DNA from 3 places in the Idiomarina sp. ST20R2A10 genome. Region 3 is predicted to be linked to each of the others. Evidence: predicted binding sites of a transcription regulator. Region 3 holds the regulator's gene; each other region holds the start of a gene.

Region 1 (2,272 bases), on a different contig from region 3:
GTTAAACGTCAGGCTACGAAACGAATGAAACTGAAACGGAAGTTGTTTATATAACGTGATAAATCGCGAATTAAGTTTATCGGAGTATCAGGAATTTCGTCAGTTCCTTGAGCATCAATGCGGTATCGTGTTGGGTGAGAGTAAACTGTATCTGGTGAAGAGTCGGTTAGGCCCTTTAATGGGCCGGTTTAATATCGATTCGCTGGCGGAGCTTGTAAAACGTTCAATGAAGCTAAGTGAACGGGCTTTGCGGGCGGCTGTTATTGATGCCATGACAACCAACGAAACCTTATGGTTTCGTGACACTTACCCGTTTGAAATTTTGAATGACCGTATTCTCCCTGAATATAAAAATCACGCCGGGCCTTTAAAGATTTGGTCTGCCGCCTGTTCCTCGGGGCAGGAGCCTTATTCTATTGCCATGACGTACTTAGAGTATAAGGCGAAGAACCCGGGTGGGCTAAGAGCTGGCATAAAAGTAACAGCAACCGATATTTCCAATAAGGTACTCGAGCAGTGTGCCATTGGCGAGTACGATAGCCTGGCACTTGCGCGTGGTTTGTCGGCTGAACGGCGAAAGAAGTTTTTTACGGACGCCGAAACGAAAGCCGGCTCCATGAGAGTAAAAGACGAGCTTAAACAGTTTATTCATTTCCGTCATTTGAACTTGCTGGACAGCTATTCTCTGCTGGGCAAATTTGATGTTATTTTTTGCCGCAATGTCCTTATTTACTTTGCCCCTGAAGTAAAGCGGAAAATTATTGCCCAATTCCGGCAATCGCTGAACCCCGGCGGTTATCTTTTCCTTGGTGCTTCTGAGTCTATTTCCGGACTTACTGAGGATTTTGAGATGATCCGCTGCCAGCCAGGTATCATTTACCGAAGAAAATAGTTTCCTACAGGAAATATCCGCCTGAAAAAGTAATAACCCCTCTTTAAATTGGCACACTTCCTGCATTGTCTTCACTATCGAACACTGTGGAGACAAAAATATGGCACTTTCCATGGACAAGCTTATGGGAATACAGCAACACACGCTGGGTGTACGCACTCAGCGGGCGGAGCTTATTGCCAACAATATTGCCAATGCCGATACCCCCGGCTATAAAGCCAAAGGCCTGGACTTCCAGCAAGCGTTGCAGCAAGCGCAACGCGGTATGGAAAACCACAAAATGGCGCGTACTCACGAACAGCATTTCAGCGTTGAAGTAAAACCCCAGGGAACCGAGAAGTTCCGCACTCCATCTCAACCGGATACCGGCGACGGCAACACCGTTGATGTGCAGTTGGAACAAAACTTGTATGCCCAAAATGCATTGGAGTATGAAATGACCATGAACTTTCTTGACGGCCGCATCAGCGGTGTGAAGAAAGCCCTGGGCGGACAAGGGAGATAATAAGTCATGAGTCTGTTTAATATTTTTAATGTGACCGGTTCTGCCATGAGTGCGCAGTCTGTACGGCTGAATACAACGGCCAGTAACCTGGCAAACGCTAACTCAATTAGCAGCAGTATTGATGAAACTTACAGAGCCAGAAACCCAGTTTTTGCGACCGCGTTAGCCGATGCCAGCGGCAATTACAAGGGCAACAGCCTGACGAACCAGACTCAGGCGGGTCAGGAAGCGGGTGTTAAAGTTATGGGAATAGTGGAAAGCCAGGACCCACTGCAAATTGAATATGCACCAAACCATCCCATGGCGGACGAAAGCGGTTATATCTACCGCCCCAACGTCAACACCATGGAAGAGATGGCCAATATGATTTCGGCTTCGCGTTCCTACCAGACCAACGTGCAGGTAGCGGACACTGCCAAAACAATGACACAGCGTTTATTACGTCTGGGTCAAGGATAAGCAGGAGATAACAAATGGAAGGCGTAAGCAGTAATTCCTATATAGATGATATGAAATGGAAGAAGGAAGACGATGCCAGATATGCTGATCCAGATGAGCGGAGCAAGCTTGAGCAGGAAGATTTTTTCAGGCTGTTAACCGAGCAGCTTAGCATGCAGGACCCGTCTAAGCCGGTCGAAAATGACCAGATGATTGCTCAGATGACCAACTTTACTATGGCAGAGGGAATAACCGGGCTTTCAGAGCGTTTTGACCAGTTCGCCAGTGATATGACGTCAAATCAGGCGTTGCAAGCGTCAACTATGGTCGGGCGTAAAGTGTTGGTACCGACTGACCAGGCTAACCTGGAAACCGGAGCCGGCGTAACAGGCATGATTGCAACCCCCCAGTCTGCACAAAACGTGAAGATTAATATC
Region 2 (2,272 bases), on a different contig from region 3:
TTGTTGGAAATAACTGAAATATCGCGCTGCTGCGCGTCCAATCCGGTTTTACTTATCCATAATGCTGGGTTCATGGTCTTTCTCCTGGGCTAAACTTAGCTCATTCTCATCAGCGACTCAGAACGCTGAGCATTCTCGTCGGCCGTTTTCATTAATTTGACGTTCATTTCATACTGGCGCTGCAAGGCAATCATGTGCGTCATTTCTTCGACACTATTTACATTACTGCCTTCCAGAGCGCCAATTTGCAGTTTTACGTTGGCATCGGCGAAAGCTTGTTGGTCGTCTTTTAACTTAAACAGGCCATCGTTGCCTTTTTCCATATTACCGTTCGGCGGGTTTACTAATTTAATGCGGTCAATCACTTCCATCGCGTTCGCCGGAGCTCCCATCGGACGTATAGAGACATTCCCGTTCGCTCCAATAACCAGATTATCTATCGGCATAGGAACAAATATGGGGCCGTTATTGCCGAGCACTGTCTGCCCTGTTGAGTTTTTCAACAAGCCATCAGTGCCGACTTCAAGGCTACCATTGCGGGTATAACGTTCATTACCGCTGCCATCGTCGACTGCAATCCAGCCCTGATCTTTAATGGCAACATCCATGTTCCGGCCGGTTGTTTGTATTGCTCCACTGGCAAAATTTTGCCCGGGGCTTTCCGTCATAGAAAATACCCGAGTTGGCAAACCTTCACCAAAGGCCTGCATGGCCCGCGCCTGTTGCAAGTCGCCTTTAAACGCCGTGGTATTGGCGTTAGCTAAGTTGTTGGCACGAACAGCGACGGCGTTCATATTTTCCTTCGCGCCGCTCATTGCTACCCATAGCATCTTGTCCATAGCTGACCTCCAGCCAAAATTTTGTCATCTGCGGTTTATTATTAAGACAATGCAGATTTCGTGCCAAAAACAAAAAAGACGCCCGAAGGCGTCTTTTTAAGCTAATAACCGAGAAGTTATTATCGAATCTGAAGAATCGTCTGGTTAATGGTGTTGTTAACTTCTAACGAACGCGAGTTCGCCTGGAAGTTACGCTGGGCGGTAATCAAATCAACCAGTTCTTTGGTCAGATTAACGTTAGAGTTTTCCAGCGCTGAAGCTTCAATACCACCGAAAGTTCCGGTATTTGCTTCACCAGAAAGCGGCTCGCCAGAGTCAATACTTTCACGCCACTTGGTACCGCCAATTTGCGTTAAGCCCTGCTCATTGGCAAAGCGAACAATAGCAACCTGGCCTAAGTATTGAACATCACCATTTGAGTAGGTTGCCGCAATAAGACCTGACTTGTCGATATCAACGTTAGTCAGACGGCCTACGGTGCTACCGTCCTGATCCAAAGCAGTTACTTCAAAATCTGACGCAAACTGAGTCGGCGTTGTGGTTCCTGTTAAATCCTGAAAGTTAAACTGGATAGTTTGCGCATCAGCACCATTATTCAGGTACGGGTCGCCATCAACGTTGTTGCCTGACAAGTCGATTGAGCCTGGGTCAAAAGTATTCTGGCCTGCCGCGACATCCGGATCACCACTGCCTAAAAACTCTACTCGTAAACCGGCATAACCATTGACCGACGCATCCGGCGAGGCTGTTGCTGTGCCTGTAGGAGTCATGTCAATTTCGTCACCATCAAAAGTCGCGTAGACATCCCACTGGTTATTATCGCGCTTCACATAATAAGTAGACAACGTATGCGATTCACCTAATGAATCATAAACGGTAGCCGATGTAGAACTTTGGTAAGTACTTGGTGTTTCCGGATCAAACGGATTCGCTGCGCCATCAATTGGCGAACGACGCGCATCGACGTTAAATGCGGTAAATACATTATCAGTGCTTTGCGGCGCACCGGCGACATCAGGAATACGAATTGGCTGAGTGGTTGCCAAAGCAACTGAGGAGTTAGTGCCGCTATTACGGTCAACCTGATACCCTTGCAAATAGTTACCCTGGTTATCCACAATAAACTTATCGTCGTTCAGTTTGAACGCTCCTGAGCGCGTGTAAGTCATATCGCGAGAGCCTAAACCGTCTGTAGTGGCAAAAAAGCCGTTGCCTGAAATCGCCATATCCAGCGAGTTTTCCGTGAACTCTAATGTGCCCTGACTAAACTGCTGAGCCACTGATGACGTCAAAACACCGTCACCCACTTTCGTATTACCGGCGTTGAAAATACTGGTCGCATAAACGTCAGCGAATTCCGCACGCGACTGTTTAAAGCCGGACGTTTTTACGTTTGAAATATTATTAGCGGTTACATCTAGATCTTTCTGAGA
Region 3 (2,272 bases):
TTGCCAGTGGGGATGCAGAAAGTATATTATCGAATCAACAGGTTAGAGACGTTTACCTCGGTGAGCAGTTCACCCTATAACGTGATACCGGGACAGTCATTATGAAGCAAAGTCTGCAGCTAAAAATTGGTCAGCACCTGACCATGACGCCACAACTCCAACAGGCCATCCGCCTGCTGCAGCTTTCCTCGCTCGATCTTCAGTCAGAAATTCAGGATGCATTAGACAGCAACCCGCTGCTGGAGGTTGAAGGTGAAACGAGTAACGACGCGGACCAACCCGAAACTCGCAATATTGAAGAAAGAGACGACAGCCAACGGGAAACATCCGACGTTATAAAAACCCAGGAAATGCCTGACGAACTGCCGGTCGACAGCAGTTGGGACGACACCTACTCCAGTCATACCCCGGCCAACGGTGCAGCCTCTTCAGGTAAATCCTTTGACGGCGATTTTGAGGTCTATCAAGGCTCTACCAGCGAGTCTTTGCAGGATCACCTGCTTTGGCAAATGCAACTTTCTCATTTTTCGGAAGAAGACACCGCCATAGCTGAAGCCATTATTGAAGCCATAGACGACAATGGCTATCTGATGGTTGATGTTAATGAAATTATTGAAGCTGTGCGCCTGCCCGAAGTGGAAGCAGAAGAAGTCTGCATGGTGCTTAAGCGTATTCAGCATTTCGACCCAATAGGTGTCGGCGCACGCAGCGTCAGTGAGTGCCTTGCCATTCAATTACGCCAACTGAGCGACGACACTGAATACAAGCAGGTTGCTCTATGCTTAGTGACTGAACATATGGACTTACTTGGCAGTCGCGATTTTCGCACCATTCAGCGTAAACTGAAGCTATCGGAAGACGATTTACGCCAAACTATGCGATTAATTCAACAGTTGCACCCGCACCCGGGGGAGCAAGTTGCGCAGCAACCCGTTGAATATGTTATTCCCGATGTGGCCGTTACTAAAAAAAATGGTCGTTGGATGGTCGAATTAAACCCGGATAGCGTACCTAAACTAAAAGTGAACGAAGAATACGCGGCCTTGAGTAAAGCAACAAAGTCAGTAGCCGACAGCCAGTACATAAAAAACCATACGCAAGAAGCGCGCTGGTTCATAAAAAGCCTGGAGAGCAGAAACGATACGCTGCTGAAAGTGGCCAATTGCATAGTACAACGCCAACAGGGCTTTTTTGAGCATGGTGAAGAAGCTATGAAGCCAATGGTTCTGAACGATGTTGCAGAAGCCGTGGATATGCATGAAAGTACGATTTCACGCGTAACGACACAAAAATACTTACACTGCCCAAGTGGCGTATTTGAGTTGAAATATTTTTTCTCAAGTCATGTCAGTACAGAGGGCGGTGGCGAGTGTTCAAGCACGGCAATACGTGCTTTAATTAAGAAGATGGTCGCTGCTGAAAATCGCAGTAAACCGTTAAGTGACAGTAAGATTGCTGAACTGATAGCCGAACAAGGTATCCAAGTAGCAAGAAGGACAATTGCGAAGTATCGGGAATCGTTAAACATTCCATCATCGAGCCAACGCAAAAGTCTTTTGTAACTTTGTTAACTGCAGAAGGAAGACGTTATGCAAATTAATTTGACCGGTCATCACATCGATATTACCGAAGCTCTGCGTGACTACGTGGACACAAAATTTGCCAAGCTGGAAAGACATTTTGACCATATAACTAATGTTCACGTCATCCTAAATGTTGAAAAAACGATTCAAAAAGCGGAAGCTACGCTGCACGTGAATGGCGGTGAGCTTTTCGCCGACGCAAAACACGAAGATATGTACGCGGCCATCGACGGTTTAATTAATAAACTGGACCGTCAGGTGATTAAACACAAAGAGAAAATGAAACAACATTAATCCATGCAACTGAGTGAATTGTTAAGCCCCGACTGCACCAAGTGTGCAGTCGAGGGCGCAAGTAAAAAACGACTACTTGAAACCATTAGTCAAATCGTAGCCCCTAAGCTGTCTGGCATTACCCGTCATGACATTTTTGAGAGCCTGTTAAACCGTGAGCGTTTAGGCAGTACGGGAATTGGCTTAGGTATCGCAATTCCTCATGGCCGTTTACCTAATGCGAATCACCCAGTAGCGGTATTACTGACCTTAGACGAACCTATCGAATTCGATTCTATTGACAACCAACCTGTCGATATTATCTTCGCGCTTCTGGTGCCGGAGTCAGAGCACGAGAACCATCTACAAACATTGGCCACAGTGGCCAGAAGAATGAACGACAAAGACTGTACTCG

The links. Region 3 encodes sigma-54, which starts transcription at its own class of promoters, with help from an activator protein. Its sites were predicted from a motif close to GTTGGCACGNNNNTNGNNT; they were not measured.
Region 1: flgB (flagellar basal body rod protein FlgB) is a predicted target of sigma-54. The motif match lies at 940-958, and genes of this name have one in related genera.
Region 2: ACP7H9_RS11310 (flagellar basal body rod protein FlgF) is a predicted target of sigma-54. The motif match lies at 889-907, and genes of this name have one in related genera.

Annotation. Positions count from the first base shown of each region.
Region 1 covers NZ_JBNIEY010000008.1:62,490-64,761, reverse strand. The annotation lists gene ACP7H9_RS11335 (CheR family methyltransferase) at 56-892, shown strand; gene flgB (flagellar basal body rod protein FlgB) at 993-1,397, shown strand; gene flgC (flagellar basal body rod protein FlgC) at 1,404-1,856, shown strand; gene flgD (flagellar hook assembly protein FlgD) at 1,871-2,272, shown strand, end outside.
Region 2 covers NZ_JBNIEY010000008.1:59,885-62,156, forward strand. The annotation lists gene flgG (flagellar basal-body rod protein FlgG) at 1-74, opposite strand, end outside; gene ACP7H9_RS11310 (flagellar basal body rod protein FlgF) at 96-839, opposite strand; gene flgE (flagellar hook protein FlgE) at 959-2,272, opposite strand, start outside.
Region 3 covers NZ_JBNIEY010000005.1:47,932-50,203, reverse strand. The annotation lists gene lptB (LPS export ABC transporter ATP-binding protein) at 1-80, shown strand, start outside; gene ACP7H9_RS08890 (RNA polymerase factor sigma-54) at 102-1,562, shown strand; gene hpf (ribosome hibernation promoting factor) at 1,590-1,877, shown strand; gene ptsN (PTS IIA-like nitrogen regulatory protein PtsN) at 1,881-2,272, shown strand, end outside.